Regions from separate parts of the Streptomyces violaceus genome, predicted to be linked through region 3. Evidence: riboswitches for the same ligand, from Rfam matches in the RefSeq annotation. Region 3 holds a riboswitch; each other region holds the start of a gene.
What was found. A riboswitch is a leader RNA that binds a small molecule or an ion and turns the genes downstream of it on or off. The one in region 3 is predicted to bind cyclic di-AMP.
Positions count from the first base shown of each region.

Region 1: it holds a riboswitch for cyclic di-AMP, as region 3 does, so the genes downstream of both, OG542_RS05475 (M23 family metallopeptidase) here and OG542_RS15325 (C40 family peptidase) in region 3, are expected to answer to the same signal.
Region 2: it holds a riboswitch for cyclic di-AMP, as region 3 does, so the genes downstream of both, OG542_RS21425 (M23 family metallopeptidase) here and OG542_RS15325 (C40 family peptidase) in region 3, are expected to answer to the same signal.

Region 1 covers NZ_CP107911.1:1,208,036-1,218,080, forward strand. Annotated here, with positions in the region: gene OG542_RS05450 (MBL fold metallo-hydrolase) at 1-587, opposite strand, end outside; gene OG542_RS05455 (glutamate dehydrogenase) at 712-1,890, shown strand; gene OG542_RS05460 (TetR/AcrR family transcriptional regulator) at 1,977-2,585, shown strand; gene OG542_RS05465 (SGNH/GDSL hydrolase family protein) at 2,904-3,689, opposite strand; gene OG542_RS05470 (DUF6250 domain-containing protein) at 3,835-4,551, opposite strand; gene OG542_RS05475 (M23 family metallopeptidase) at 4,725-5,639, opposite strand; cyclic di-AMP (ydaO/yuaA leader) riboswitch at 5,642-5,805, opposite strand; gene OG542_RS05480 (alpha-galactosidase) at 6,123-8,198, opposite strand; gene OG542_RS05485 (tyrosine-protein phosphatase) at 8,379-9,176, shown strand; gene OG542_RS05490 (DUF6126 family protein) at 9,197-9,316, opposite strand; gene OG542_RS05495 (helix-turn-helix domain-containing protein) at 9,313-9,954, opposite strand; gene OG542_RS05500 (aspartate aminotransferase family protein) at 10,029-10,045, opposite strand, start outside.
Region 2 covers NZ_CP107911.1:4,746,766-4,756,810, reverse strand. Annotated here, with positions in the region: gene trmB (tRNA (guanosine(46)-N7)-methyltransferase TrmB) at 1-34, shown strand, start outside; gene OG542_RS21435 (PrsW family intramembrane metalloprotease) at 93-1,484, shown strand; gene OG542_RS21430 (aldo/keto reductase) at 1,512-2,456, opposite strand; gene OG542_RS21425 (M23 family metallopeptidase) at 2,620-3,651, opposite strand; cyclic di-AMP (ydaO/yuaA leader) riboswitch at 3,663-3,819, opposite strand; tRNA gene OG542_RS21420 (tRNA-Met) at 4,115-4,188, opposite strand; gene OG542_RS21415 (dihydrofolate reductase family protein) at 4,281-5,408, opposite strand; gene OG542_RS21410 (MarR family winged helix-turn-helix transcriptional regulator) at 5,499-6,014, shown strand; gene OG542_RS21405 (GTP cyclohydrolase II) at 6,180-6,821, shown strand; gene OG542_RS21400 (MarR family winged helix-turn-helix transcriptional regulator) at 6,940-7,464, shown strand; gene OG542_RS21395 (ATP-binding protein/SpoIIE family protein phosphatase) at 7,483-8,562, opposite strand; gene OG542_RS21390 (ATP-binding protein) at 8,562-9,005, opposite strand; gene OG542_RS21385 (STAS domain-containing protein) at 9,005-9,424, opposite strand; gene OG542_RS21380 (STAS domain-containing protein) at 9,421-10,045, opposite strand, start outside.
Region 3 covers NZ_CP107911.1:3,447,590-3,457,634, forward strand. Annotated here, with positions in the region: gene OG542_RS15310 (alpha/beta fold hydrolase) at 1-387, shown strand, start outside; gene OG542_RS15315 (M23 family metallopeptidase) at 485-2,152, shown strand; gene pcrA (DNA helicase PcrA) at 2,219-4,699, opposite strand; cyclic di-AMP (ydaO/yuaA leader) riboswitch at 5,004-5,161, shown strand; gene OG542_RS15325 (C40 family peptidase) at 5,170-6,342, shown strand; gene OG542_RS15330 (SLAC1 family transporter) at 6,419-7,435, shown strand; gene OG542_RS15335 (hypothetical protein) at 7,413-7,766, opposite strand; gene OG542_RS15340 (C40 family peptidase) at 8,189-9,256, shown strand; gene OG542_RS15345 (response regulator transcription factor) at 9,279-10,022, opposite strand; gene OG542_RS15350 (ATP-binding protein) at 10,019-10,045, opposite strand, start outside.

The DNA.
Region 1 (10,045 bases), 2.2 Mb from region 3:
TCGGCGGACACGCCCCAGTGCTCCAGGTGCGCGCCGACGCCGAGGGGCACGGCGAACAGTGTGTCCGTGCCGGCCAGGGCCTTGATGGTGGGCATGTCCAGGTGGTCGTAGTGGTCGTGCGAGATGACCACCACGTCGACCGGGCCGAGCGCGGCCAGCGGCAGGGGCACCGGGTGCAGCCGCTTGGGCCCGGCGAAGGGGAACGGGGAGCAGCGCTCGCCCCACACGGGGTCGAACAGGACCCGCCGGCCGTCGATCTCCGCGAGCACGCTGGAGTGCCCCATCCAGGTCAGCCGCAGCCCCGTGGCCGGGGGCCGGGCGATGTCGGCGAGGGTGGTGGAGTGCACCGGCACCGTGCCCTTCGGGCTGCGGCGGGGCCGGGTCTCCTTGTCGAAGAAGACCTTCGCGAAGTCCAGGGTGGAGCCCGAGGGCCGGGTCCGCGCGGGGCCGCCGGGGTTCTGGAAGACCCCGTCCTTGAAATGGGGCGATCTGCGGATGCGCGCCATGCGCTCACCGCGCGGATCCGCACCGAACGCCCCGGGCCGCAGCGGGCGGAGCCCGGCGCTCAGGGAACGGAAACCGGCCACGGTACCTCCAAGTGGAGTCGGTCAGGCTTTCCATTATGGTCGGCCCCTCCGACAACACCGGGGCACAGGGGTCCTCCGAGGGTGATACTGACCGGTGATTCAGTAACCCGGCGAAGGAGCCCGCATGGCCAGCCCCCTGCTGTCCCTCACCTGGACCGACCACCTCACCGGCCACCAGGGCTTTCTGGTCGTCGACCGGCTGGTGCGCGGTGTCACCAGCGGCGGTCTGCGGATGCGCGCGGGCTGCACCCTGGAGGAGGTCACCGGTCTGGCCCGCGGGATGACCATGAAGGAGGCCCTGCACTACGACCCCGGGAGCCGCTACGTCCCGCTCGGCGGCGCGAAGGGCGGCATCGACTGCGACCCCCGGGACCCGGAGGCGTACCCCCTGCTCGTGCGCTACCTGCGCGCGGTGCGGCCGTACATCGAGAGCTGCTGGACGACGGGCGAGGACCTCGGGCTCACCCAGGACCTGGTGGACCGGGCCGCCGCCGAGGCGGGGCTGGTCTCCTCCGTACAGGCCGTCTATCCGCTGCTGGACGACGAGGCCGAGGCGCGGCGGCGGCTCGAGGACGCGTTCGCGATCGAGGTGGACGGCATCGGTCTCGACGAGTTGGTCGGCGGCTGCGGTGTGGCCGAGGCGGCCCTCACGGCCCTGGACCGGGCCGGCGTGCCGTACGCGGGGACGCGGGTCGCCCTCCAGGGACTGGGCACGATGGGCGGGGCGACCGCCCGCTTCCTCACGCGCGCCGGGCTCACGGTCGTGGCCGTCGCCGACCTCAAGGGCACGATCGCCAACCCGGCGGGCCTGGACGTCGAGGCGCTGCTGGCCGCGCGGGACGCCCACGGCACCGTGGACCGCTCCGCGCTGCGGCCCGGCGACCGCGACCTGTCCGGCGACGCGTGGCTGTCGGCCGACACGGACGTCCTGGTACCCGCTGCCGTCTCATACGCGATCGACGACGAGAACCAGGAGCGGATCACCGCCCGCTGGGTCGTCGAGGCGGCCAACATGCCCGTACGACCGGAGGCGGAGCCGCTGCTGGCCGCGCGCGGGGTGACCGTGCTGCCGGACGTGGTGGTCAACTCCGGGACGAACGCCTGGTGGTGGTGGACGCTCTTCGGGGATATCGGCGCCGACGCGGAGGAAGCGTTCGCCCGCACCCGCGGCTCGATGCGGGCCCTGGTGGAGCGGATGCTGGCCCGCGCGCAGGCCGACGGGACGACGCCGCGCGCGGCCGCCCACGCGATCGCGGCGGACCGGCTGCCGCTGATCGCGGAGCGCTTCGGCTGGTACCGGTGACGGACGGCGAACCGGCCGCGCGCCCCCTGCCGGACCGGCCGAATCCACACGTCAAGAGGGTGCACCCGCCTGTGTAGGGTGACGGCGTGACGAGAGTCCGGTTGAGCGTGGCGGAACGGCGCGGGGACCTGCTGCGGGCCGCCGTCGAGCAGATCGAGGCCCGAGGTGTGACGGCGGTCCGCATAGCCGACATCGCCTCGGTGCTCGGTGTGAGCAACGCGCTGGTCCTCTATCACTTCTCGACGAAGGAACAGCTCGTGGCCGCCGCGTTCCGGCACGCGGCGGAGGGGGACCTCGCGCAGCTGCGCAAGCTGCTGGGCCGCCGCACGTCGGCGCTGCGCCGGCTGCGGTCGGCCGTACGGTGGTACGCCCCGACGGGCCAGGCCAAGGGCTGGCGGCTGTGGATCGAAGGCTGGGCGGCGGCACTGCGCGAGCCCGCGCTGCGGGAGGTCGCCCAGGACCTCGACCGGCAGTGGAAGGCGTCCATCGCCGAGGTCATCGCGGAGGGTGTGGCGGCCGGGGAGTTCCACTGCCCCGACCCGCACGGCACGGCCCTGCGCCTCACCGCCCTGCTCGACGGGCTCGCCGTCCAGCTGACGTCCTACGAGGGCGCGGTGCCGCGGGCGCGGGCGCAGGAGTGGGTGGAAAAGGCCCTGTCTCGCGAACTGGGCTTGGAATCAGCGGCCTTGCCATAAGCCACCCAGCATCGGTGCTGGGGCCGGGTGGGTCCGCAGCCCGGCGTAGCGGGGTGCCTCCCCCACTCTCGGCTTCGCTCGAGCGGGGGGACCCCCACCGCCCACCCGTGCCGCCCCCAGCGGCACGCATGCCCGCAGCTGAGCGGACCCGCACCCGCCGACGCACGGAAGGGGCCGTGTCGGGGGGTGTCCGCCCGCAGCGGTTGGCGCGTCAACGAACAGCGAGTCGGTATCCGACCCCATCGCGCCGTTCCGAGGACGGACACCCCCCGACACGGCCCCGACCCACACCCGGCGAACAGGCGCAGACGCGCACCGTCACGCCACCGAACCGATCCGCAGCCTGATGTCCTCCGGCGACAGCGCCCCCTTGGCCGTCACATGGTCCCCCGACGACTCCCCGCGCAGCCGGCGCCCGATCCATGGCACCAGGAACTCGCGTGCCCAGTGGACATCGTCCCGCCGGATGTCGAGGGTGCCGCGCACCGGCAGCGGAGGCCATTCCTGCTCGGGATCGGCCGGCACGTCGAGGCCGAGCACCTGCCCCGCGCGGAGCGCCACGCGCGTGTGCCCCTCGGGCGACAGGTGCAGCCGGTCGGCGTCCCAGGCCCGACGGTCCTGGACACTGCGCAGGGACCACAGGTCGAGCACCGGGCAGCCGTACCGGTCGGCGACGGCCCGGACATGCCCGTTGTACGTGGCGATCTTGCCGCGCAGGTGCTTGAGCACGGGCATGCGACGGGTGTCGAACCCGGTCGTCACCATCACCGTGCCGGCCACGGCGGTGAGCTCGGCAATGGCCCGCTCGAAGCGCTCGGCCACCTCGTCCGGGTCGGTGCCGGGCCGGAGGATGTCATTGCCCCCGGCGCAGAACGAGACGAGGTCCGGGGCCATGTCGACGGCCCGCGGGAGCTGGTTCGCCACGATCTGGTCGAGGAGCTTTCCGCGTACGGCAAGGTTGGTGTATTGGAAGTCGCCTTCGGGCCTGCGGTCGGCGAGCAGGACGGCGAACCTGTCGGCCCAGCCGACGAACGCCCCGTCGGGGCCGGGATCGCCAACGCCCTCGGTGAAGCTGTCCCCCACCGCCACGTACGACCCGATCACCGCTCTGCTGTCACTCTTCGAATCGTCTGCCACAGCCGCTCATAATTCACCCTCGAATGTGACCTACGCGACCGTAGGAAGGGGTTGACGGACGGTGAGATAAGCCACTGCTAAAGTGTTCGCCAACTTCGGAATAGGCCGCCCGTCAGAGATGTTGCGGGGTCAGTCGCCAGACCCGGAAGCCCGTGATCCGGAAGTGACTCCACACGGTCCGGAAGGCGAAGTGCCCGCTCGTGTACGGCTGTGGGTCGGTGTAGTCGAAGACGAGGCGCCCGTTGTTCCACCATCGCACCGTCGACCCGTCGGAGACGATCCGGACCCGGTTCGGCTCGCCCGGGACCAGCAGCGGCTCTGTGTAGTCGTAGATCAGGGGACGCACACCGGCCAGGCCCACGTAACGCCGAAGCCGGGTCGTGCTGTTGTAGTTGGCCCCGTACCCGGCGTAGTACGTCGTCAGGTGGTCGTACTCCTCCAGCGCCCCGCCACGCGACGTCGCGAAGAGGTCGTCCGGGGAGCGGACGTCGGTCGCGTTCCAGAAGTTGTTGAGGTCCGAGACCCGGTCGTTGACCCCACCCTCGGAGACGGGCGTGGCGGTGTACTCGAGGACGTACGGCCCTTCGATCCGCTGCCGGAACCAGACGGTCGCTCCGCTCGGTACGTCGATCTCCAGGACCCCGCGGGAGGCGGTGACGGTGCCGCCGTCCTGGAGTTCGGTCGCCCACCTGCCGAGGCCGTGGCAGAAGTCGTCGTGGGCGATCAGGCGGCGGTGACGGGGAGCGGCGTTCGCGGTCGCCGCCGGGGCGAGGGCGGCCAGGGCGGCTCCGGCGGCCAGGGCTCCGAACGTTCTCCGGGTGGTCGGCACGGGACACAACTCCTTCGGAAAGCGCTTGCACTCACGACGGGATCACTGTGTCCCAACTGCCGCGTCCTGTCGATCCCTTGAGACGATCGGCGGCCGCGCACACACCGAAGGCCGGACCCGGGGATCAGGGTCCGGCCTTCGGCCGCGTGTCAGGCAGGTGGTCGTGCGGTCGGTCAGCCCACGGAGACGCCGTGCGAGCGCAGGTAGGCGACCGGGTCCAGGTCCGAGCCGTAGTCCGGCGTGGTGCGGATCTCGAAGTGCAGGTGCGGTCCGGTCACGTTGCCGGTCGCACCGGACAGGCCGATCTGCTGCCCGGCGGTCACAGTTTGGCCGGCCGAGACGGAGAGCGAGGAGAGGTGGGCGTACTGCGCGTACTTGCCGTCCTCGAGCTGGATGACGACCTGGTTGCCGTACGCGCCGCCCCAGCCGGCGGAGACGACCGTGCCCGCGCCGACGGCCTTGAGCGAGGTGCCGGTCGGGACGACGAAGTCGACACCGGTGTGGTAGCCGCTGGACCACATGTTGCCGGACATGTGGTACGGCGTGCCGACAGAGGCGCCGTCCACCGGAAGGCTGAAGCCGGAAGCCTCGGCGGCCGGCTTGGCGGCAGCCGGCTTCGCGGCGGTGTCGGCCTTGGAGGACGACTCGCCGGCGGACGACTTCTCGGCCGAAGCCTTCGGCGCCTTCGGCGCGGACGACTGCGCCTTGGGCTCACCCGCCGCCTTCTTGCCGACCGAGAGCTTCAGGCCCGGGTGGATCAGCGACGGGTCGGCACCGACCGCGTCACGGTTGTCGGCGTAGAGCTTCTTCCAGCCACCGCTGACGTTCTGGTCTTCGGCGATCTTCGCGAGATAGTCGCCGGCCTTCACGGTGTACGTGCGAGCGCCCGTGGCCTTTTCGGCGGCCTTCTTCCCGGCGGCCGGAGCGGACTGGACGGCCTTTTTCGGAGCCGACTGCGGGGTGGCGGCGTGGGCGCCGGCGGCCCCCATGAGCGGAAGGGCGAGGGCGGCCCCGCCGGTTCCGGCGACGGCGATGGAGCGGGTGAAGCGCTGGGTCTTCGGGCGGCGGTGCTTACCCTTCGCGGGCATGGCGATTTCCTCTCCGTCGCCTGCGAGGTGAGCTGTCGGGTTCGGGCTGGAGATGCCCGGCCGCGCCGAGGCGCGGCTTAACCCCAAGCCGTTCCGGGAACCGGAACAGGCGTCTTACCTGTGGGTCCCCCGCTCCTGCCGTACGTCGGGTCAGCGTGTGGGGCTCCGGGCGGCGGCAGGATTAGGCGTCCGTCCGGATTGGTGTGGAACGTAAGCGACCAAGACGCAATGGGACAAGCTTGCGGTTGCCGGTGAGAGCGTTTTTCTTGACGCGTCGGCACATTTCCCGTCACCGAGCGTGGATTACCGATCTCCGACTTTCCTCAATGTCCCTGAATAACGCAGGAATTACGTGAACATGACGACAACAGATCGTCACGAATATGACGATGGTCACGCACCCCGACCTCATCTCCTTTACGATCGGGGCACGTTATACCGAAGCACCTTAAGTGCCCTATTCGCCTTATTCGGACAGAACGACTACTTGAGCCTAAGGCGGACGACCGCGGCATCCAGGTCGCCCCGCAGGCCGACTCGCAGCCCATGATGGGCGAGTACGACCCCTCGGTGAACTTCGCCCGTTTCAAGGCATTCGTACGTCGCTGTCGGGTCGAGGCCTCGCAGCCGGAGCGCCGGAACAGGCTCGCCGTAGCGCTGCGCCTGGAGCCAGGCGAGGACGACGGTCTCGTCACCGAGGACGTACTGGACCGCACTCAGGCCGCCCTCCGGGGGCCGCAGCCGGTACAGGTCGCCGCGCTGCACCACGGGCCGGATCTCCTTGTAGAGCCCCACCCACTGCCGCGCCTCGGCGAGCTCCTCCGCCGTCCACTTCGTGAGGTCGCCGCCCACCCCGAGCACCCCGGCCATGGCACTGACGAACCGGAACCGCAGGGAGCTGGCCCGCTGGTTGAGCATGGCGTTCGGACTGTCGGTGACCCAGGCGGCCATGACCCGGGCCGGATGGATCTGGCTGAAGCCGTGCTGGATGGCGAGCCGGTCGAGCGGGTCGGTGTTGTCGGAGGTCCACACCTGGTCCGTACGGCCCAGCACCCCGAGGTCGATCCGGCCGCCGCCGCCCGAGCAGGACTCGAAGGCCACGCCCGGGTGGGCCGCCCGCAGTCGGTCCAGCAGGCCGTACAGGGCGCGGACGTGGTCGACCCACAGCCGCTGCGGGTAGGGGTCGTCCGGCCAGCCGGCATCGGAGAAGCAGCGGTTGAAGTCCCACTTGACGTAGTCGATCGGCGCACCGGAGAGCAGCCCGTCGAGCCGCTCCCACAGGTACTCCTGGACGTCCTCGCGGGCGAGGTTCAATACGAGCTGATTGCGGAACTCCGTCCGCTTTCGTCCCGTTTGGTGCTGCACCCAGTCGGGGTGCGCGCGGTACAGGTCGCTGTCCGCGTTGACCATCTCCGGCTCGACCCAGATCCCGAACTGCATGCCGAGACCGTGCACATGGTCGGCGAGCGGCTTCAGCCCGCCCGGGAAGCGGTCGGGGTTGGGCGTCCAGTCACCGAGCCCGGCCCGGTCGCTGGTCCGGGACCCGAACCAGCCGTCGTCGACCACGAACAGCTCGACGCCCATGGCCGCGGCCCGCGCGGCGAGCGCCCGCTGCTGCTCCTCGGAGATGTCGAACTCGGTGGCCTCCCAGGAGTTGAACAGCACCGGCCGGTCCCGGTCCGCGTCCGGGACGACGTGGGTCCGCTGGTAGGCGTGCCAGGAGCGGCTCGCCCCGCCGAAGCCGCCGTCGCTCCAGAGCCCGGCGAAGACGGGGGTCGTGTACGACTCGCCCGTGCCCAGCATCAGCAGGCCCGAGTCGTCGTAGCCGGCGCCGCCGGTGATCTGCACACGGGCGTCCGGGAGCTGGGCCACGGCGACGCGCCAGGACCCGGACCAGCCCAGTGCGCAGCTGTAGACCTCGCCGCGCTCCTCGGTGGCGTCGGTGTCGAGGGCGACCCACGGCAGGTGCTGGTGGGAGGTGTGGCCGCGGCGGCTGCCGATGACCTTCTCGCCGTGGGTGAGGGCGGAGCGCGTCAGCCGCGACTCGGCGCCCCAGCGGCCGTGCAGCTGGGACAGCCGCCAGGTATCCCGGTCGGGCAGGGTCCAGGTGGCGGAGTCGGCGCGCAGCAGCTCGACGGCCGGCCCCCGGTTGTCCAGGGTCACCCAGCGCTCGACCACATCCGTCGAGGAACGCATCCGGTAGTGCAGCGTGACGGCGAGGTCGCCGTCACGGAACCGCAGCCGCAGCTCTCCGTCCTCGGTGTCGTGCCCCTCGAGCACCCACTCGGTGCCGCGCCGCTCGGGCGTGCGTACGGACAGGGCGGGGCGGACGAAACGGGGGCCGCCCTCGACCGGGTACTCCTCGCGCCCGTCGAGCGGGGCCTCGAAGGGCCAGTAGTCCGGCAGCGGCCGGACGGCGAGGGCCTCGGCGTCGGCGAGGCCGATCCGTGGGCCCCAGTGCAGGTGCAGCAGCTCGTCCCGGTCGGTGACATGGACGGCGTAGCTGCTGGCCGGCCCGGAGAGCACCCACGTACGACCGTCTTCGGAGATGTCCACCATCATGCCCTCACAGATTCGAACAAGCCCGATCAGGTGCGACCAGACGGCAACATCATCAAGGGCTGTGGGGGCTCCGGGCAACGTCTGTGGACAACTCATTGCCCCAGGCAGGCATGTCGTATCGTCGAGTGGTGCCCGCCGACGAGCCGCGGCGGGCGGCGCCGAAGGGGAGGAGCCCTCGTGACACAGCAGGTCCCGTCGACCGAGCCCGAGCTGGCCGGAGTGCGCAACTTCCGTGATGTGGGCGGACTTCCGACCGTGGACGGACGGCGGGTGCGCCAGGGAGTGCTGTTCCGCAGCGGCCACCTCGCGCACGCGACCGGTGAGGACGCCGCCTTCCTGACCACCCTGGGCCTGCACACGATCTTCGACTTCCGCAACGGGGCCGACCAGAAGCTCGAGGGGCCGGACGTCGAGCTGCCGGGCGTGCGCAATGTGAACCTGCCGCTGAGCGACCCCGCCGAGGGCGCCGAGTTCTGGAAGATGGTCCGCGACGGCGACCTGGACCAGCTGCGCGAGATCCTCTCGGACGGCAAGGGCGCGGGCCGGATGATCGCCTCCTACCGCACGATCATCAAACACCGCACCGCCGAGCACTCGAAGGTGCTGCACGCGCTCGCCGAGGACAGCGTCCCCGCGCTGATGCACTGCGCGGCGGGCAAGGACCGCGCGGGCCTGTCGGTCGCGGTGACGCTGCTCGCGGTGGGTGTCGAGCGCGAGGCGATCGTCGAGGACTACCTGAAGTCGAACGCCAAGCACCGCCGCTACAAGGTGCGGCGCAGCGGCTCCGCCGACTCGGCCTACTCCCCCGAGGTCATGGAGCTGCTCAGCCCGCTCTTCGACGCGCGCGCCGAGTACCTGACGGCGGCCTTCGACACCATCGAGGAGGCCTGGGGCGGCGTCGACGCCTATCTGGAGAAGGGGCTCGAGATCACTCCGGAGACCCGCGAGCGCCTGCGCGAGCGGCTCCTCGACTGAAGGCCTCCAGGGAGTGTCCGCTAGCGGGCCCCCGCCTCGAACAGGAAGTACACGAACGCGGCGAAGACGTGCCCCATCACGAGGTAGATGAACAGCCGCACCCACAGGGCGCGCGGGAACTTCTCCTCCATGTCGCTCAAGGCGTCTCTCCAGGGGTGGGGCCCAGGCACAGGGTTGCCGTGGGGCTCTGCAGCAGGGTATGGACGAAGAGCAGCTCGACGCCGTCGTGGTCCTCGGCGGCGATCCGGTGCGGGGTGAGCGAGTCGAAGTGGGCGCTGTCGCCGGGCGCCAGCCGGTGCGTGGTGTCCCCGAGGCGCAGCCGCAGCCGGCCCCGCAGTACGTGGAGCCACTCCTCGCCCGGGTGCACGCGCACGACGTCGCCCTGGGAGCCGTGGGGCACGTGGACTCGCAGGGCCTGCATCCCGCGGCCGGAGGCGCCGGCCTGCCAGTACGTCCAGCCGCCCGCCGTGGTCGGTTCCATGTCGGCAGCGCGGACGACGGCGTCCCGGTCGGCGATCGTCTCACCGAGCAGCTCGGCGACGGTCGTACCGTAGACGCGGGCGAGCGCGAGCAGCATCGGCAGCGAGGGCTGGCGCTGTCCGGTCTCCAGACGGGAGAGGTGGGCGGGCGACAGCCCGGCGGCGCGGGCCGCGGCCTCCAGCGTCAGGGAGGCCTGGTGCCGCAGCGCGCGCAGCTGGGGCGCGACGGCGGGCAGCGCACCGGGCTGGTCGGCCGGCGAGTCGGCCCCGGAGGACCGCTCGGTCTCGGAGGAGCTCATGCCTCCATTCAGCCGGAGCCTTGCCCTACTGGCAAATTTCTTGCCTCACAGGCAAAACAGGTAAAACGAACGGCTCATCGGTTGGCCACCG
Region 2 (10,045 bases), 1.3 Mb from region 3:
ACAGCACGTGGAGCAACCCCCCGCCGGCGCCTGACCGCCTCCGGTTCTCTCCCGCCTGCGGACAGCGCCCATCCGTCGTTAGGGTCAATGCCGTGGCCACCTGCCCCCCACATCCGTCGTACCCCAGCGGTCCCCCCGACGGCGTGCCCCTCGCCGGCCTCTCTGCCGGCGGACCTCTGCGGCACGCCCACTGGTGGCAGCGCGCCTGGGTGCGCTACGGCGCGCTGTCCACACTCCTCGTGATCTCCGGCCTCGTCATCCTCGCCCTGGTCCGCGAGGAGACCGGCACGGAAGGGTTCCTGGTGGGGCTCGGGCTGGCCGTCCTCCCGGTCCCCCTGCTGATAGCCGCGTTCCGCTGGCTGGACCGGGTCGAACCGGGCCCCTGGCGGAACCTGCTGTTCTCCTTCGCCTGGGGAGCCTGCGCGGCGGCGCTGATAGCGATCGTCGCCAACAGCTTCGCGACCCAGTGGATAGCGACGGCGACCGCGGACCCGACGAGAGCGGACACCCTCGGCGCGACCGTCATCGCGCCGGTGGTCGAGGAGTCGGCCAAGGCGGCCGCCGTCTTACTGGTCTTCCTCTTCCGTCGGCGTGACTTCACCGGCATCGTCGACGGAGTCGTCATCGCCGGCGTCACGGCCACCGGCTTCGCGTTCACGGAGAACATCCTCTACCTGGGCATCGCCTTCGGCACCGACCAGCTCGCCGGGCACAGCGGCATCGCCTCCGTCACGGCGGCGACCTTCTTCGTGCGGATCGTCATGTCGCCGTTCGCGCACCCGCTCTTCACCGTCCTCACGGGCATCGGCTTCGGCATCTCCGCGCTCTCGGCGGACCGCCGGCACATCCGCCGCGTTGCCTTCCCCCTCTCCGGGCTGCTGCTCGCGATGGGCATGCACGCGATGTGGAACGGCTCGTCGGCGTTCGGCGAGTACGGGTTCTTCGCCGTGTACGCGGCGTTCATGGTGCCCATCTTCGGGCTGCTGACATGGCTGGTGATCTGGACGCGGCAGCGGGAGCTGAGGACCGTACGGACGGAGCTGCCCCCGTACGCCGTCGCCGGCTGGCTGACTCCGGCCGAGCCGTACGCGCTCGGCTCGATGCGGGCCCGGCGCATCGCCCGCCAGTACGCCCGCCGCCACGCGGGGAAGACCGCGGCGCGGGCGGTGGCGCAGTACGAGGCCTACGCCACGTCTCTGGCGTTCCTGCGGCACCGGGGCCGCCGCGGCCGCGCCGGGGCCGACTTCGTCGTACGGGAACGGGAACTGCTGGAGGAACTGTGGCGGCGCCGGGAGGCGGCCCGCCCCGCGCTGGACCACGCGGCGCGGATCACGGCCCCTCCCGTGCCGGTGGCGGCACCGCCCTGGCCGGTGTACGGGGCGTACGGGTACGGCCATCCGACGACGCCGTACTACTCCGCCCCGGCGACGCCGTACCCCGCGTACGAGACGGCGTACCCCGCGTACAACCCGTACCGGTCGTAGCCGAGGCGGCCGGCCCACGCGGACCGCTCAGGCCGAAGCCTCCGTGAGACGGCCGACCTCCGCCTCCGTCAGCGTGAGCTCCCCGACCTCGACCAGCGCCGGCAGCTGCTCCACCGTCCGCGCGGACGCGATCGGCGCCGCCACCGTCGGCCGGGCCGCGAGCCAGGCCAGGGCGACCGTCGCGACGGGGGCGTCGTGGGCCGCGGCGATCTCGTCAAGGGCGTCGAGGACCCGCAGGCCCCGCTCGGTCTCCAGGTGCTTGGCGGCACCGCCGGCCCGCGCGCTGTCGACGGTCGTGCCGGGCCGGTACTTGCCGGTGAGGAAGCCGGACGCGAGCGCGTAGTACGGGACGGCCGCCAGGCCGGAGCGCTCGGCGAGGTCCTGGAGCTCACCCTCGTAGGTGTCGCGGGAGACCAGGTTGTAGTGGGGCTGGAGCGCCACATAGCGGGCGAGGCCCTCGCGGTCGGAGAACTCCAGGGAGGCCCGCAGCCGCTCCGCCGAGATGTTGGAGGCGGCTATGTGCCGCACCTTGCCGGCCTTCACCAGGTCGTCGAGCGCCCCGATGATCTCCTCCACCGGCACGTCGGGCTGGTCGAAGTGGGTGTAGTAGAGGTCGATGTAGTCGGTGCGCAGGCGGCGCAGCGAGGCGTCGGCAGCGGCCTTGATGTTGGCGGCGGACAGGCCCTGGAACTCGGGGTGCTGGCTGACCTTGGTGGCCACGACGACGTCGGCGCGGTTGCCGCGCGCCTGAAGCCACTTGCCGAGGACGGTCTCGGACTCGCCGCCCTGGTTGCCGTCCACCCACGCCGAGTAGACGTCGGCGGTGTCGACGAAGTTGCCGCCGACGGCGGTGTACGCGTCGAGGACGGCGAACGACCGGTCCTCGTCGGCGGTCCAGCCGAAGACGTTGCCGCCGAGGGCGAGCGGGAAGATTTCGAGGTCGGAGGAGCCGAGCTTGCGAAGAGAAGTCATGCTCCTCGTCAACGGCCGTGCCGGAGCGGCTCATTCCAGGGCGGACGCAAAGGTCCTGTAAACGCCCCCCGTACACACCGGCGACGCACACACCGAAGACCGGTAGCCCTGACGTCGGGGGGTCGTCGTCAGGGCTACCGGTGCTTCGACTGGCTTCTGCCGCTTACGGGTTCAGTCCCTTGCCCCGCAGCCACGCCATCGGGTCGATGCCGCTGCTGGAGCCACCGGAGTGAACCTCGAGGTGCAGGTGGGCCCCGGTGACGTTGCCGGTGGCACCGACGCGGCCGATGACATCGCCCGTGCTGACCTTCTGGCCGACGCTGACGCCGATGGAGGACTGGTGCGCGTACCAGATCTCCGTGCCGTCATCGAGGGTGAGGACGGTCTTGTAGCCGTACGAGCCGTTCCAGCCCGCCTCGGTGATGGTGCCGCTGTGCACCGCCTTGATCGGCGTGCCCGTGGGAGCGGCGAAGTCGAGACCCGTGTGGTAGCCGGAGGACCAGTAGGCGCCGGCCTGACCGAAGCTCGAGGTGAGGGTGTACGAGGAGGTCGGCAGCGTGAACTGCTTGGCGAGGGCGGCGAGCCGCTCGGCCTCGGCCTTCTTCTTGGCCTCCTCCTCCGCCTTCCTCTTGGCTTCGGCGGCCTTGGCCTTGGCCTCCTGCTCCGCCTTGGCCACGGCTTCAGCGGCCGCCTTCTCGGCGGCGTCGGCGGCGTCCTGCGCGGCCTTGGTGTCGATCTGGTCCTGCTGGTACTCGACCTGGGCCATGATCCGGGCGCGCAGCGCCTCGCCGGCACCGGAGGAGTTCTCCTCGGTGTCCGCCGTGACCGTGCCGAGACCGCTGAGCGGAGTCGAGGAACCCGCGGGGGTGTCGTCGTCCGAGATGAGGGAACCCACCGAGGGCAGGTCCGGCACGGAGATGGACACCGGCGGCTTGCCGGTCTGGGCGCTGGCCATGCCGCCCGCGCCCACGGCGGCTATGACGCCGACGCCCAGGACGGTGGAGCTGCGGGCGAGGCCTCCGCCTCGCTGCTTGGTGACGCGATGCCGGCCACGGACGGGACGGATGGATTCCTCGGTGGGGTTCCACTCCTGGAACGGGCCCTCGTCGGTGCGCTGACCGCCGTAGCCGAATTTTTCGGTGTCGCGCTGGTTGCGCGCGAACGGGGCCGCGGGGGCAGGCCGGTTGGACGCCACGTGGGCGTACTCCTTTCCTTCCTTCTCGCCTACCGGGTTAGCTGACGGGTTCGGAGCAGGAAGGTCTCCTACGCGCGTATAACAACCGTGCTTCCACGGCGGTTTACGCCCGATTCACCCCAAGTGGTGGTTCCCCGGTTCCCTTTCGGGATTCGGCGCGTGCGCACGGAGCCGCCTTCTGTGACGGCTGGGACGACCGCGCTGCGTTATCGAACGTTAATAGACCCGGGGAGTGGATTCCAGCGATTCCACTTGATCATTAACCTTTTTCGTGCGGACTTACCTGCCATGACCGGCCCAAATCGGGCGAGTTGACCGCTCCGTAAGTGACTGCTGGGTATTGACGGTGTGTCAGTTGCCATGCGGAGCGATGAGCTGCGCTCACTGGCAGTAACGGAGGTGCGGAAACCCGGAAATACACCGAGGGCCGGAACCCTTTCGGATTCCGGCCCTCGGCCTTCAGTAGCGGGGACAGGATTTGAACCTGCGACCTCTGGGTTATGAGCCCAGCGAGCTACCGAGCTGCTCCACCCCGCGTCGTTGTGATTCCAGTGTACGCCATCCGCGGGACCACTCGTGACCACCCCATGCTGAGCAGGTTGCCGGTGCGGGGTCCGCCCTCGCCTCCCCTACAGCAGATGGCGGTTCGGGGCCTTGGCCCGGTGCTCGTGTTCCGGGAGTGCGACGACCTCCGCCCCGCCGGCCGCCAGCACGCCGCTGCCGTCGGCGTCCGGGACGAAGGTGTCCGGCTCGCGCCAGGCGGTGACCACTCGGCGTACGCCCGCGTCGAGGAGCAGCCGGGCACAGGGTGCGGGGCGGGAGGCGCGGCGGGCACAGGGCTCCAGGCTGCTGTAGACCGTGGCGGTGGCGAGTCGCGGGTCGGACGGGTCGAGCTTCGCCAGGGCCGCCTCCTCGGCGTGCGCGACCGGGTCGTCGCCCTCGCGGGAGTGGCCGCGGGCCAGTTCCGTACCGTCGGCCGCGACCACCACCGCGCCCACGCTGAACGCCGTGTCCGACGGCGGGCAGAGGTCCGCCAGTTCGCAGGCGAGGGCCAGCCAGTGGTGGTCGGCCGCGGTGGCGAGGGAGCCGGTACCGGGGGCGGTGGGTTCGTACCGCATCAGGACGACGTCCTCGATGGGCCGCGTCTCCAGCAGCCGGAGCCGGCCGCCCTGGTAGCCGCCGGGCCCGAAGAGGCGGGGCGCCTTCGGATCGCCCACGAAGAGCGGGGCGAGGACCAGCTGGAGTTCGTCGGCGAGGCCCTGGGTGAGGAGCTGGGTGTGGATCAGGCCGCCGCCCTCGACCATGAGCCGTCGCACACCCCGTACGTCGTGCAGGTGGGTGAGGAGCCGCCGCCAGTCGAGGTCGGTGCCGAGGGGGACCACGTCGGTGGCGAGGCCGAGGGCCCGGGCACGCTCGGCGCCCTGGTCGCTCGTGTAGAGGACCTTCTCGCCGCCGGTGTGCCAGAACCGCGCCTCCGGGTCGAGGTCGCCCGAGCCGCTGACGGTCACCTTGAGGGGGTATGCCGGCCGGCCGGCGGCTGTGCGGGCGGCGCGCCGCTCGTCCGAGTTGACCAGCAGGCGCGGGTTGTCGGCGCGGATGGTGCCGGCGCCGACCAGGATCGCGTCGACGGACGCCCGGACCTCGTCGACCCGGTCGAAGTCGGCCGGGCCGGACAGCAGCAGGCGTTCGGGCCCGGTGTCGTCCAGGTAGCCGTCGAGGGAGACGGCGGCGGACAGCAGGACGTACGGGTGAGGCATCGACGCTCCCCGGTCGGGTGGGACGGCGGACCGGCGGGATCGAACTCGCCGGGTCTTGGTTCAAGTTTGAAACAAACCTACACTGGCGGCATGACGACTCGCTGGCTCACCCCCGAGGAGCAACGCGCCTGGCGCGCGTACATCGCCTCCTCGCTGCTCCTGGAGGACGCGATCGACCGGCAGCTCCAGCAGGACGCCGGCATGCCGCACCTGTACTACTCCATCCTGTCCGTCCTGTCGGAGTCCCCCGAACAGCGGCTGCGCATGACCGATCTCGCCGAGCGGCTGAAGATCACGCGCAGCCGCCTGACGTACGCGGTGACGCGGCTGGAGAAGGACGGCATGCTGCGGCGCGAGGCCTGCCGGCACGACAAGCGGGGCAGCATCGCCGCACTGACCGACGCGGGGTTCGCCGTACTGGAGCGCGCGGCGCCCGGGCATGTCGAGACCGTGCGCAACTTTGTGTTCGACCGGCTCAGCGAGGAGCAGGTGGCGCAGCTGGAGGAGATCTCCGCGGCGATCGCGCAGGGGCTTCAGGAGGACGGAACACGGCCGACGTCGGACGACGTGCCCTGGCGGCGGAGGTCCTCCACGGCCTGTTCGTGAGGCGGCACGCGGTCCCCCCTGTGGCACTTGAGTGAGGCACGTCACAAGGGGCCGGACTCGTTGATTCAAATTTAAAGCAAGGGTAGTGTTCCGAACCGTGGATCTGCTTCAAATCTGAAGCAGACGGCTGTGCAGCCGAACAGGAACGGAACCCGGAGGCCCCGCATGCCCGACACCCCCGCCGCCCTCGCCACCCCGCGCTCACGCGTCCGGGTACCGCTTCGCTTCCACGACGGCTACCAGGTCGACGCCGAAGTCGTCACCTTCCACGGACTGGCCGACAACCAGGAACACGTGGCCGTCGTCCTGGGCGAGCCGGGCCCGGCCCCGCTGGTGCGGCTGCACTCCGAGTGCCTGACCGGGGATGTGTTCGGCTCGGCCCGCTGCGACTGCGGTCCGCAACTGCGCGAGGCGGTCGAGCGCATAGCCGACCGCGGCGGCGTGCTCCTCTACCTCCGCCAGGAGGGCCGGGGCATCGGCCTCTACAACAAGCTCGACGCGTACGCCCTCCAGGACGAGGGCCTCGACACGTACGAGGCGAACGCGGCGCTGGGGCTGCCGGAGGACGCCCGCGACTACACGGCGGCGGCTCAGATGCTCCGGGCCCTGGGCATCAAGGAGCTGGACCTGCTCTCCAACAACCCCGACAAGGCGGACCAGTTGCGCACCCTGGGCGTCGACGTCCGCGACCGCGTCCCCACGGGCGTCTTCACCACCGCGCACAACGTCCGCTACCTGCGCGCCAAGGTGCTCCAGACCCAGCACACGCTGCCCCTCGCCGCGCTGACGGAGCTCAGCGCCGGCTGAACGGGGCCCGGCCGGGCCGGTGCTGAACCGAGGCTTGCTTGCCCCTCGGCTCATCGGGTACAGCCTTTGAAAGAGGGCGATCTACGTAGTACCCGTAGCTGATGGAAAGTGACGTTTCGTGACCGATCTCGGCGCCCCCGGCGATCCCCTGGCGAGGGGACCGGGCGACGGCCCAGAGGCCGTCGCGTCGTGGATCGCCGATGCTGTGGACAGCTTGACGGACCTGTGGTCGGTCGCCGCCCAGGCGGCGTCCCTGCGCCTGTCCCCGCACCAGCTGCGGGCGCTGCGCACCGTGGAGGCGACGCCCGGCCTGAACGTCACGGCCCTGGCGGACGAGCTGGACATCGGCCTCCCCACGGCCAGCCGGCTCTGCGACCGGCTCGCGGCGGCCGGCCTGCTGGAACGGGCCCCGCACCCGGGCACCCGCCGCGAGGTACAGCTGTTGCTCACCTCGCACGGCCGGCATGTCCTGAGCGATGTCGCAGGCCGCCGGACCGAGGCCCTGGCCACGGCGCTGGCGGCGATGGAACCGGCGGAACGGGTGGCTCTGAGCCGGGGGTTGCGGGGATTTCTGTCGGCACGGGAAGCGGCCGCGCCGCACCCTGACGGAACTGACGGGACGGGCGGGGCTGACGGGCAGTGAGGGCGGCAGAAGGTGAATTCAGGCCCGCGAGCCGGGCCGGCCACCAGCACCGGCAGTAGCACCAGTACCAGCACCCAGTACGGCCACACACGTATCGTCCCGCACCGGCAGGGCCGCACTCCCGGCGTCCCGCAGCACCGCCACGGCCACCACAGCCGGGTCGCAGGAGAGGAGCACGCCGTCGTCGGGCGGCGTCCAGCGGCCGGGCAGACCGTCGCTGTGCAGGACGAGCAGGCTGTCCTCCCGCCACGGAAGGCGCTGCACGGGCACGGACGCCGGGGCTTGCGCGCCCACGATGCCGGGGTGGGACAGCAGCGGCTTCCAGGTGCCGTCGGTGCGCAGACGGCCGCCGACGTTGCCGACCCCGGCGAAGCTCAACTGCCCAGACCGCAGGTCGAGTTGAGCCACGGAGACGGCCGCGCCACGGGTCGGCCGCAGGGCCCTGCCCAGGTGCCGCAGGATCTCGGCGGGCGGCAGGTCGGCCACCCCGCGCAGTTCGGCCACGGCGGCGCCGGACGCCTCGGCGGCCTTGGGCCCGTGCCCGAGCCCGTCGGCGAGCAGAAGGGTCACGCGGTCGCCGCCGTACACCTGGCTCCACGCGTCGCCGGAGTACTCGGCCCGGCCGAGGGGGACGTTGACGCCGCCCACGCGCGGGCCCGGCGGGGGCTGCGCCCCCTTGGCGGCCCGCTCGGGGCCGATGCGGGCCACGGCCACGGTGCCCCGCCCGGGGGCGCTGTGCAGGTCGAAGTCGTTCGCTATGCGCCGGCACGTGCCGAGGCCGGCGCCCAGGGAGGACGCGGTGGTGTAGCCGTCGCGCATCGCCGCCGCGATGTCCGGGATGCCGGGGCCGTGGTCGAGCGAGACGAGCTGCACGGACGTCCCGGGGGTGCCGTCGTACCCGTGCTCGACGAGGTTGATGAGGACGCGCCCGCCGTCCGCGTGCCGCAACAGGTTGGTCGCCAGCTCCGTCGCCACGAGCGCGGCGGTCGCGGTGCGGGGCCCGGGGAGCCCGGCGCAGGCGCTGGCCTCCTCGGCCGCCACACGGACGTCCCGCACCCGGGTCGAGTCGTCCACCGGCACGTCCCACACCCTGCTCATCAGGACCCCGGCCGGGACGGCGGTACGGCGGTGGCCCAGGCGGTGACGGTGACGGTGGTCCCCTCGCCGAGCCGGCTGTCCACCTCGAACTCGTGGACCAGCCGCTTGGCCCCGCTCATGCCGAGACCGAGCCCGCCCCCGCTGGTGTAGCCGTCGGTCATCGCCTGGTCCAGGTCACGTATGCCGGGCCCGGTGTCGACGAAGGCCAGCCGCAGCCCGTTCGACGACCCCAGGCCCAGCGGGGTGATCTCCACATGGCCGCCCCCGCCGTGGACGAGGGTGTTGCGGGCCAGTTCGCTGGCCGCCGTGACGAGCTTGGTCTGCTGCACCAGCCCGAAGCCGAGCTCGGCGGCTGCCTGCCGCACCTGCTGCCGTACCCAGGCCAGATCGGCGTCCGAGCCGATCGGCAGGCTCGTCGGCGCGGCATGGCGGGAGGCCTGCATCAGGGACTCCCCTCACTGTGACGCTCACCGGCGGCGAGCAGCTCCATCGCGCGTTCGACGTCCAGGGCCGTACGCAGTCCCGGCAGGGTGAGCCCCAGCTCGACCAGGGTGATCGCCACCGCCGGGCGCATCCCGGCCAGCACCGTACGGGCGGCCAGCAGTCCGGCTCCGGCGGCGATCTCGGCGAGGACCCGCCCCAGGAACGAGTCGACCATGTCCACGCCGGAGATGTCGATGACCACTCCGGTCACCCGCGTATGCGCGATCCGGGCCGTGATGTCCTGCTGGAGCTGCTCGGCCATCCCGTCGTGCAGCTCTCCCTGGAGGGTGACCAGCAGGGTGTCGCCCAGCTGGAGGACCGGCACCGTGAAGGCGTGTCCCCCCGCGGGTCCGGGCACCGCCGGCCCGAACCCGGTCACCGCACCACCGCTTCGGCCGCCGGGCCGGCCGACCGGAGCGGCGCGATCTCGACGCCCTGCCGGCTGAGCGCGTAGGCCAGCGCGTCCTCCAGGCTCGAGCGCGTGAGCACCGTGCCGAGGTCGATGCCCAGATGGACGATGGTCTGCGCGATCGCGGGCCGGATCCCGGAGACGATGCACTCGGCGCCCATCAGCCGGGCCGCCGCCACCGTCTTCATCAGATGCTGGGCGACCAGCGAGTCGACCGTGGGCACGCCGGTGATGTCGAGGATGGCGAACCGGGCGCGCTCGGCGACGATCGCGTCCAGCAGGCTCTCCATGACCACCTGGCTGCGCGCGCTGTCCAGCGTGCCGATCAGCGGCACGGCGACGGTGCTCTCCCAGAGTTTGATCACCGGGGTGGCCACTTCGAGCAGCTGCTCGCGCTGCCGTGCGATCACTTCCTCGCCCGCGCTGACCAAGGTCTCCATCACGACCATGCGCAGCGTGCCCATCAGCACGGTCAGGGCCAGCACGCCGTCCTGGGCCTCCGGGGCGTACGGGTCCGCGAACTCGGCGCGCAGCAGTTCGACCACCGGGTCGCGCAGGGCGGCCACCTCCTCGGCGACCCCGTCCGAGTCG
Region 3 (10,045 bases):
CTCGGCGGCGACGCCCGCGTCCGGACGCTCGTCACCCTCGGCACGCCGCACTCCGGCACCCGAGTCGCGCCCCTGGCGGACGCGCACCCCATCGTGCGCCAGATGCGCCCCGGCTCACCGGTGCTCGAGGAGCTCACTCGGCCCGCCCCTGACTGCCGTACGCACTTCGTCAGCTACTGGAGCGACCTGGACCATGTGATGGACCCGCTGGAGTCGGCCCGCATCGACCATCCCGATCTGACGGTGCAGAACGTGCGGGTGACCGGCATCGGCCATCTCGCCCTGCCCGTGCACCCCGCCGTCGCCAACGGAATACGGCAGGTCCTCGACACGGCCCACCCGGGTGAACCGTCCGTCGATCACACCGGCGGCCTCACGGTGGCCTGACACCGGACCCGACCGATGCGCGTATCGCATCGAAACGTCGAACAAACTTCGAACACAAAGCCAAACCCGCGCCCGCCGTCCGCCAAAACACGGCCGAATGCCCGTTTCATGCGCGCGCGAAACCTGCCGAAGATTGTCGTGCCCGCGTACCGCCGGGTACAGTCGCCGCACTGCTCTGGCAGCCCCTGTTGTCGAGGCGAAAGAGAAGTTGGTGAACGACCGTCACCCGTCGGGGACCATGCCCCCGGCTCCGGCTTCCGAGGCCGCCTCGGCGCACTACGCGTCGTACGGCACCCAGGAAGCCCAGTACGGCGACTTCACCACGTACGGCGACTACGCCGCCACCGGATTCGACGCCACCGGTGCCCACACCACCGGTACGGACGGCGCCGGTTTCGATGCCACCGGGCACACCACCGCGAGCTTCGCCAGCGACCCCCTCTTCGGCAACCTCCCGGGCAGCGGCCCCGACACGGGCACGTACGACACAGGTCACTGGCCCACGGGCACGCACGAGAACCCGCACTACGACGCGTACGCGGCCCAGCACCACGCCGCCTACGACACCGGTGTCTACGACACGACCTCCTGGCCGGCCCAGCAGCAACCGCTGTCGGTCATCCCGCCGCAGGCCACGTCCCCCGACGCCACCGGCCAGTGGGACACCGGCGCCTGGCTCCAGCCCGACCAGTCCGGCAATCCGGCCGACCAGACCCAGCAGTGGGAATGGGGCACGCAGGCCTTCGACACCGGCACCTACGACGCCACGCAGTGGAACTCCGACGGCTCCGCCGCGCCGTCCCCCGACGGGTACGAGCAGCACGCGGACGCCTTCCACCAGCACGAGACGGCGACGTTCGAGCAGATCGGCTACGACGAAGCCACCGGGGCCGCCTACGACGACCCCGCCGCGGACGGCGGTGAGCCGGCCACCACCGGCGAACTGCCCACCGTCACCCCGCTCCTGGACGGCCAGGAAGAGGTCGGCCCGCGCACCGCAGCACGAGCGGCCTCGCGCGCCGGGTCCCGCTCCCGCCGCCGTACGCCCCCCAAGCGCTCGGCGCTGATGACCATCGCGGTGCCCTCGGCGTGTGTGATGGGCGTCGCGGGGATCGCCGCCGCGTCCGTCGGCAGCCTCACCGAGGACAGCGCCGCGGAGGCGCAGACCACCGCGGCGGACGCGCAGCCGGTGCAGCCGGCCGCCGCCAACAACAAGCTGGACACGCAGCTGCAGAGCCTCTCCGCCGGCGCCGACGACTTCGCCGACCGGGCCAGCCGTACGCAGGAACGTATCGACCTCAAGGCTCAGCAGGCGGCCGAGCGGAAGCGAGCGGCGGAAGAGGCGGCCCGCAAGGAGCGGCTGCGCCCGAAGTTCGCCCTGCCGGTCGCCCGCCACGGACTCAGCGCCCAGTACGGCCAGTCCGGCATCAACTGGATGTCCCTGCACACCGGCATCGACTTCCCCGTCTCGTACGGCACGACCGTGATGGCCGCGACCGACGGCACCGTCCGCACCCAGTGGAACAGCGCGTACGGCAACATGATGGTCGTGACCGCGAAGGACGGCACGGAGACGTGGTACTGCCACCTCTCCACCTATACGGTCCCCTCCGGTACGACCGTGAAGGCCGGCGATCCGATCGCGCGCTCGGGCAACTCCGGCAACTCGACCGGCCCTCATCTGCACTTCGAGGTGCATCCGGCCGGCGGCTCGCCGATCGACCCGCTCCCGTGGCTGCGCAGCCACGGCGTCGACCCGACGTAACGCCCCGGCAGCCTCCACCTGACCGGCCGGCGGAGGCTCACCTCACAGGACTACCGCCGCACAGGGCTACAGCTTCTCCACCGGCGCGTACCGCAGCAGCAGCCGCTTCGGGTTGGTGTCCCCGAAGTCGATCGTCGCCTCGGCGTTCCCGCCCGTGCCCTTCACCGCCACGACGGTCCCGAGCCCGAACTGGTCGTGCGTGACCCGGTCCCCGACTGCAAGCGACACCACCGGCTTCTCGGAGGTACGGCGCGTGGCGAAACCGGACGCGCCCGACGCCGACGAACGCGAACGGGACGACGACAGCGAGGCCGCCACCGCGGAGACCGGCCCGGAGGACGCGGGCGCGGTCGCACCGGTCCGCTTCCACTCCAAGTGGGTCGGCGGGATCTCCTCCAGGAACCGGGACGGCGGGTTGTAGGACGGCTGACCCCAGGCGCTGCGCAGGGTGGACCGCGTCAGATACAGCCGTTCCCGCGCACGCGTGATGCCCACGTACGCCAGGCGCCGCTCCTCCTCCAGTTCCTTGGTCTGGCCGAGGGCGCGCATGTGCGGGAAGACGCCGTCCTCCATGCCGGTCAGGAAGACGACCGGGAACTCCAGGCCCTTGGCGGTGTGCAGGGTCATCAGGGTGATGACGCCGTCGCCGTCCTCCTCGTCGGGGATCTGGTCGGAGTCGGCGACCAGCGCGACCTGCTCGAGGAAGTCGGCCAGGGTGCGTTGCTCCTCCTCGCCACGCTCCTGCTCGAACTCCATGGCGACGGCGGCGAGTTCCTGGAGGTTCTCGATCCGGGTCTCGTCCTGCGGGTCGGTGGAGGCCTGCAGTTCGGCGAGGTATCCGGTGCGCTCCAGGATCGCCTCCAGCACGGTGGCGGGGCCGGCGCCGGACTCGACGACCGTACGGAGGTCCTCCATCAGCGTGTTGAACCGCTTGACGGCGTTGGTGGAGCGCGCGGCCATGCCGTACGCCTCGTCGACGCGCTTCAGCGCCTGCGGGAAGCTGATCTTCTCCCGCTGGGAGAGGGCGTCGATCATCGCCTCGGCCCGGTCGCCGATGCCCCGCTTGGGCACGTTGAGGATCCGGCGCAATGGCACCGAGTCCTCCGGGTTGGCCAGCACGCGCAGGTAGGCCAGGACGTCCCGGACCTCCTTGCGCTCGTAGAAGCGGACGCCGCCGACGACCTTGTAGGGCAGGCCGACGCGGATGAAGATCTCTTCGAAGACACGGGACTGGGCGTTGGTGCGGTAGAAGACGGCGACGTCGCCCGCCTTCGCCTCGCCCGCGTCGGTGAGACGGTCTATCTCGTCGGCGACGAACTGCGCCTCGTCGTGCTCGGTGTCGGCGACATAGCCGGTGATCTGCGCGCCCGTGCCCGCGTTGGTCCACAGGTTCTTGGGGCGGCGGGACTCGTTGCGCTCGATGACCGCGTTGGCCGCGCTCAGGATCGTCTGCGTGGAGCGGTAGTTCTGCTCCAGCAGGATCGTCGTCGCGTCCGGGTAGTCCTCCTCGAACTGGAGGATGTTGCGGATCGTCGCGCCGCGGAAGGCGTAGATCGACTGGTCGGCGTCACCCACCACGCAGAGCTCGGCGGGCGGCAGGTCGTCCGCGCTGGGCGGTACGTCGACGGGGTGCTCGGAGGTGCCCACGAGCTCCCGGACGAGGGCGTACTGGGCGTGGTTGGTGTCCTGGTACTCGTCCACGAGGACGTGGCGGAAGCGGCGGTGGTAGTGCTCGGCGACGTCCGGGAAGGCGCGCAGCAGGTTGACCGTCGTCATGATCAGGTCGTCGAAGTCGAGGGCGTTCGCCTCGCGCAGCCGCGACTGGTACATCACGTAGGCCTGGGCGAGGGTCTTCTCGAAGCCGTCGGCGGCCTGGGCGGCGAAGTCCTCCTCGTCGATCAGCTCGTTCTTCAGGTTGCTGATCTTGGCGCTGAAGGACTTCGGCGGGAAGCGCTTGGGGTCGAGGTCCAGGTCGCGGCAGACCAGGGCCATCAGGCGCTTGGAGTCGGCGGCGTCGTAGATCGAGAAGCTCGACGTGAAGCCGAGCTTCTTGCTCTCCCGGCGCAGGATGCGCACACAGGCGCTGTGGAACGTCATCACCCACATGGCGTTCGCGCGGGGGCCGACGAGCTGCTCGACGCGCTCCTTCATCTCGCCGGCGGCCTTGTTGGTGAAGGTGATGGCGAGGATCTGGCCCGGGTGGACGTCCCGCTCTGCGAGCAGGTGGGCGATGCGGTGGGTGAGCACGCGGGTCTTGCCGGAACCGGCACCGGCCACGATGAGCAGCGGGGAGCCGGAGTGCACGACGGCGGCGCGCTGGTTGTCGTTCAGCCCCTCCAGGAGCGCGGCGGCGTCCACCGGCGGGCGCGCGGCGCCGCCCCGGTAGTAGGCGTCACGGTCCGGCGGCGCGTCGAACTTCCCGCCGAACAGATCGTCCGGAACCGGCTCCGGTACGTGATCGTCCTCGGGCGGTGGCGGGGGCTCGTCCGCGGGGCCCCGCTGGGCCTGGAGGTCCGCCAGGAAGCTGTCGTCAAAGAGGCTGCTCATCGCTCTCCGAGTCTAGGGCGCCCCACTGACAGCCCGCCGCCGCCCTGAGAACATCGCCGAAAGGACCCCCCTGTCACCCTCCAGGTCCGCGCGATCACAGGTCGCTACAGCCTTCACAATTGCGTGCGAATGATGACCAACCCCCCTCGATTGATCACTCTCGGCGACACTCATGAGCAAGGTCACGGAAATGTATCGGGCATATCACCCATCAACCTTCACAAGGGCCACACGAGTTGGCTAACGTGCGAGGAGGCCACACGAACCCCACCGGCGAACGTCGCCGGGCCGCGTGGCCTCCGCCGAGTCCGGCGTGCCGCAGCGGCAGCCAGAGCCGGGGACCCACCGAGACCCCGGGGTGAATCGGCCCGACTCCCTTTCCGGAGAGGGCCGTAGGGCAACCCTTCCGAAGTACCCGCCCGAACCCGACAGCTAACCCGGTAGGCGGAGCATGGAAGGAGTCGCCTCCCTTGGCGTCGCACCGCAAGTCGCGTCCTACGGGTTCGCGCGTGGCAGGCATACGGACCCCCGCCTTCGCAACGGCGGCCCTCACCTCCGTGGCCCTGCTGTCCCAGTCGGCCAACGCCGCCCCCGAGGCCGACGACAAGCCCAGCCTGGAGGAAGTCGAGAAAAAGGTCGACGACCTCTACCGCCAGGCGGGGTCCGCGACCGAGAAGTACAACGGAGCCAAGGAGAAGACCGCCAAGCAGCGCAAGCGCGTGGACACCCTCCTCGACGACGTCGCCCAGCGCACCGAGAAGCTCAACGAGGCGCGGGAGGAGCTGGGCACCTTCGCCGCCGCCCAGTACCGCACCGGCGCCTCCGCTCCGGACACCGCCACGTTCCTGCTCGCGGACACCCCGCAGGACTACTTCGACCAGACCCAGCTGATGGACCGGATGACCGGCCGTCAGAAGGTGGCGGTCGACGACTACATCACTCAGCAGTCCGAGACGATGGAGAAGCGTCAGGAGGCCGCCGAGAGCCTCGAGACGCTCACCGAGTCACAGGGCGACCTGAAGACGGCCAAGGCGACCGTGCAGAGGAAGCTCGCCGACGCGCGCGAGCTGCTGTCGAAGCTGACCGCCGAGGAGAAGGCGCGGCTCGCGGCGATCGAGAAGGAGAAGCAGCAGGAGGCCGCCCGCAAGGCCGCCGAGCTGGCCCGGCAGCAGGCCGAGCAGCAGAAGGAGCAGGAGCAGGAAGCCGCCCAGCAGCAGGGCAGCGGCTCCTCCTCGGCGGGTTCGGGTTCGTCCTCGTCGTCCACCGTGCCCGACTCCTCGTACGCCACCAAGGCCGACAAGGCGCTCGCCTTCGCCCGCGCGCAGATCGGCAAGCCGTACGTCTGGGGCGCCACCGGCCCCGGCTCCTACGACTGCTCCGGCATCACCCAGGCCGCCTGGAAGGCCGCCGGGGTGACCCTGCCGCGCACGACGTACGACCAGGTCAACGTCGGCACCACGGTCCCCCTGGCCGACGCCCAGCCCGGTGACCTGGTCTTCTTCTACGACGATGTCACCCACGTCGGCATCTACATCGGCAACGGCATGATGATCCACGCTCCGAAGCCCGGCACGTACGTGCGCGAGGAGTCGATCTACTACGACGGCGAGTCGTCGATCCACAGCGTGGTGCGGCCGGCCTGACGGGTCTCGCAGGTTTTTGGGACCCCGCGCGCGTGCCCTGCCCGTAACGCGCGCGGGGCCTCCTAGCATCGGCCCCATGCCCGGCCCCTCCCCCTCTGTCGCCTGGTGGGCGCAGCGTGCTCCGGCGGCCAGTGCCGCTGTGCTGACGACCGGCACCCTGTCGGTCGGTCTGGATCTGGCGGGGTACGAGGTCCTCTCACGCATCACCCTCGGCCTGGCCTGCGCGGCCTGGCTGGTGTTCGCCGCGGACTTCACCCTGCGGCTGCTGCGGGCCGGGACCAGGTGGCGGGCGTATGCGCGCAGGCCGGGCGTCCTGGAGAGCGTCACCACGGCCGCCCTCACCACCGTGGCGGCGACGGCCGTCCTGGGGGCCGCCTTCTCGGCGGCCGGCGCCCAGGCTCTGGCCGTGACTCTGCTGGTGCTCGCCGTACTGCTCTGGCCGGTGCCGCTCGTCCTCGTCCCGCAGGGCGGGGAGCGGCGCAGGCCCGGGACGGTGTTCGCGCGCTGCATGGCCACGCAGGGGCTCGCCGTGCTCGGCGCCACGCTGGCCGCGGCCGAGCCGGCGGCCTGGCTCGCGCACGCGGCTCTGGTGCTGTTCTGGCTGGGGCTGGTGCTGTACGTCCTCGCCCTGGTCCGTTTCGATGTGCGGCAGGTGGCCGAGGGGACCGGCGATCACTGGCTCGCGGGCGGGGCGCTCGCCCTCTCGGCGCTCGCCGGGGCGCGGCTGCTCAGCGCCGACAGCGCACGTCTGTACCTGTGGAACGTGGACGACCGGGACGTCCTGCGCACCGTGACCGTCGTGCTGCTCGTGCTCGCGCTGGTCTGCTACGCCGTCCTGTTCGCCGCCGAGTTCGTACGGCCCCGGCCGCGCCGTGACGTCCGCCGCTGGGCGACCGTGTTCACCTGGGCCAAGACGGGGACGGCGGCACTGGCCGTCGCCGTCGCCCTCGATGTCTCCTGGCTCGACGGCTTCGGGGAGGCGCTGTTGTGGATCGCGGTGGCGGCGTGGCTCGTGGCCACCGCCTGGACGGCCGCCTCGGCCCGCTCCGGTGTGCGGCCCGGCCGCCGGGTCAGGTCCAGAGCACGGCGATGAAGACGTTCGCCGTGGTCAGCAGCCCGACCAGGCCGAACAGGCCCTTGTCCACCTTCTCGTCGTCCCGTTTCACGTAGACCAGGCCGAGGATCACGATCAGCAGGGCCAGCTTCACGCCGATCTTGATGTTGTTCACGGACTGGTCGTCGGCCTGGTTGAGGCCGACCAGGATCACACCGGTGACCAGCATCGTCAGCGCGCCGTGCAGCATCGCCGGGGTGTAGCGGGCGGTGCCCTCGCCCATCGCCTTCATCTGGGTGAGGAAGCCGCCCAGGAGCGAGGCGATGCCGATGATGTGGAGGCCGACGAAGAGGTGGATGAGAACGTCCATGAGGCCGGAGCCTAATCAGGGGGTCCGATCCGCCCGACACCGGCCCACCGATGCATATATGCGCCCCATAGCACCCGATCACCGTCACTCGCCCGTGATTCGACGCATCGGTCATCACGCTGAGTTAAGGCGACGATGCCAAGGCGGGATCGCGGTCGCATACGGTCACCGTCGGTCCTCTCGGGACAGTTCCGCGCACCGGCCACGGGCCCGCCATGGCGAGGTTTAGCGTCCTCCACCAGGTGACCGGCTCCCCACCGCCGCCCGGGCCAGGGGCGGCAGTCGGGCACCACCGCCAGAAGGTCCGGCGGCGGCCCGCTTCCCCTGTGCGGGCCGTCGCCGGATGCGCAGGCCGCCCGCCCGCTCCCCACGGCGGCCGTCGCACGCACCGGGCGGTCGCAGGAAAGGACGTGGCTCCCAAGGTGGCAGCGCACCGCAAGCCCCGACAGCGCACCGCGAGCGGCAACACGGCCCGTACGGCCGCCACGATCGCGCTCGCCGGCGCGGCGACCGCGACGGGCTTCGACGGAACCGGACACGCCGAACCGCAGCTCACCCCCGGCCAGGTCAAGGCCAAGGTGGACAAGCTGTACCAGGAGGCGGAGGTCGCCACCGAGAAGTACAACGGCGCGAAGGAGAAGGCCGACGCCGCCGGAGAGCGGCTCAAGAAGCTCCAGGACCAGGCGGCCCGCAAGGAGGAACGGCTCAACTCGGCCCGCGACGCCCTGGGCTCGGTCGCCGCCGCGCAGTACCGGGACGGCGGCATCGACCCCGCCCTCCAGCTCGCCCTGTCCGACGACCCCGACCGGTACCTCGAGAACGCCGAGTTCGTGGAGCGGGCCGGCAACCGGCAGAAGTCCGCCGTCGCGGGCGTACGCAAGCAGCTCCGGGAGATCGAGCAGCTGCGCGGGGCCGCCCATATCGAGCTGGCGTCCCTGAAGTCGCGGCAGACGGAGCTGAAGCGGCACAAGAAGACGATCACCGGCAAGCTGGGCTCCGCACGGCAGCTGCTGTCCCGGCTCACCGCGCAGGAACGTGCCCGCATCGCCGAAGCACCGGGCGCGAACCGCGCCTCACGCTCCTTGACGGACCTCCGGGACACCCTGGCGGCCCCCGGATCCGCCGGCTCGCAGGCACCCAACGCCCGCGCGGCCGCCGCCGTCTCCTACGCCTACCAGAAGCTCGGCAGCCCCTACGTCTGGGGCGCGACGGGTCCGAACGCCTTCGACTGCTCGGGCCTCGTCCAGGCCGCGTACCGCTCCGCGGGCGTCTCGCTTCCCCGCACGACGTACTCCCAGATCGCCGCAGGCCGCCGTGTCTCCCGCTCCGAACTCCTCCCCGGTGACCTGGTCTTCTTCTACGCCGGCATCAGTCACGTCGGCATCTACGTGGGCAACGGACAGATGATCCACGCCCCGAACTCATCGGCCCCGGTACGGGTCGCTCCGCTCGACGAGATGCCGTACGCGGGGGCGACGCGGGTGGTCTGACCTGACCGGCCCGGGCCGCGGGTCACACCAGCCGTCGAGCCGTGGCCCACCGCGTCAGCTCGTGCCGGTTGGAGAGCTGGAGCTTGCGGAGGACCGCCGAGACATGCGACTCGACCGTCTTCACGGAGATGAACAGCTGCTTGGCTATCTCCTTGTACGCGTAGCCCCGGGCGATGAGCCGCAGCACCTCGCGCTCGCGCTGGGTCAGCCGGTCCAGGTCCTCGTCGACCGGAGGCGCGTCCGTGGAGGCGAAGGCGTCGAGGACGAACCCGGCCAGGCGCGGGGAGAAGACCGCGTCGCCCTCCTGGACGCGGAAGACGGAGTCGACGAGGTCCGTGCCGGTGATCGTCTTGGTGACGTAACCGCGGGCACCGCCGCGGATCACGCCGATCACGTCCTCCGCCGCGTCCGACACGGACAGCGCGAGGAAACGGACCGGCTGCTCGGCGTCGGCCATCAACGGGGCACAGCGGCGCAGCACTTCCACCCCGCCGCCGCCCGGGAGGTGCACGTCGAGGAGGACCACCTCGGGCCGGGTCGCGGTGATGACCGTGACCGCCTGGTCGACGTCCGCGGCCTCGCCGACGACCTCGACACCGGTCTGCTCGGTCTGCCCGATCTCGGCCTGGACCCCTGTACGGAACATGCGGTGGTCGTCGACGAGGACCACGCGCACACGGCGCCCGCCGGGGCCGCCGCCCGACTCCGCGGGCCCGGCCGCCTCCGCCGGTCCCGCCGTACCGTTCGACTCGGTCGGGTCGCTCATGACGTCTTCTCCGCCCTCTCCAT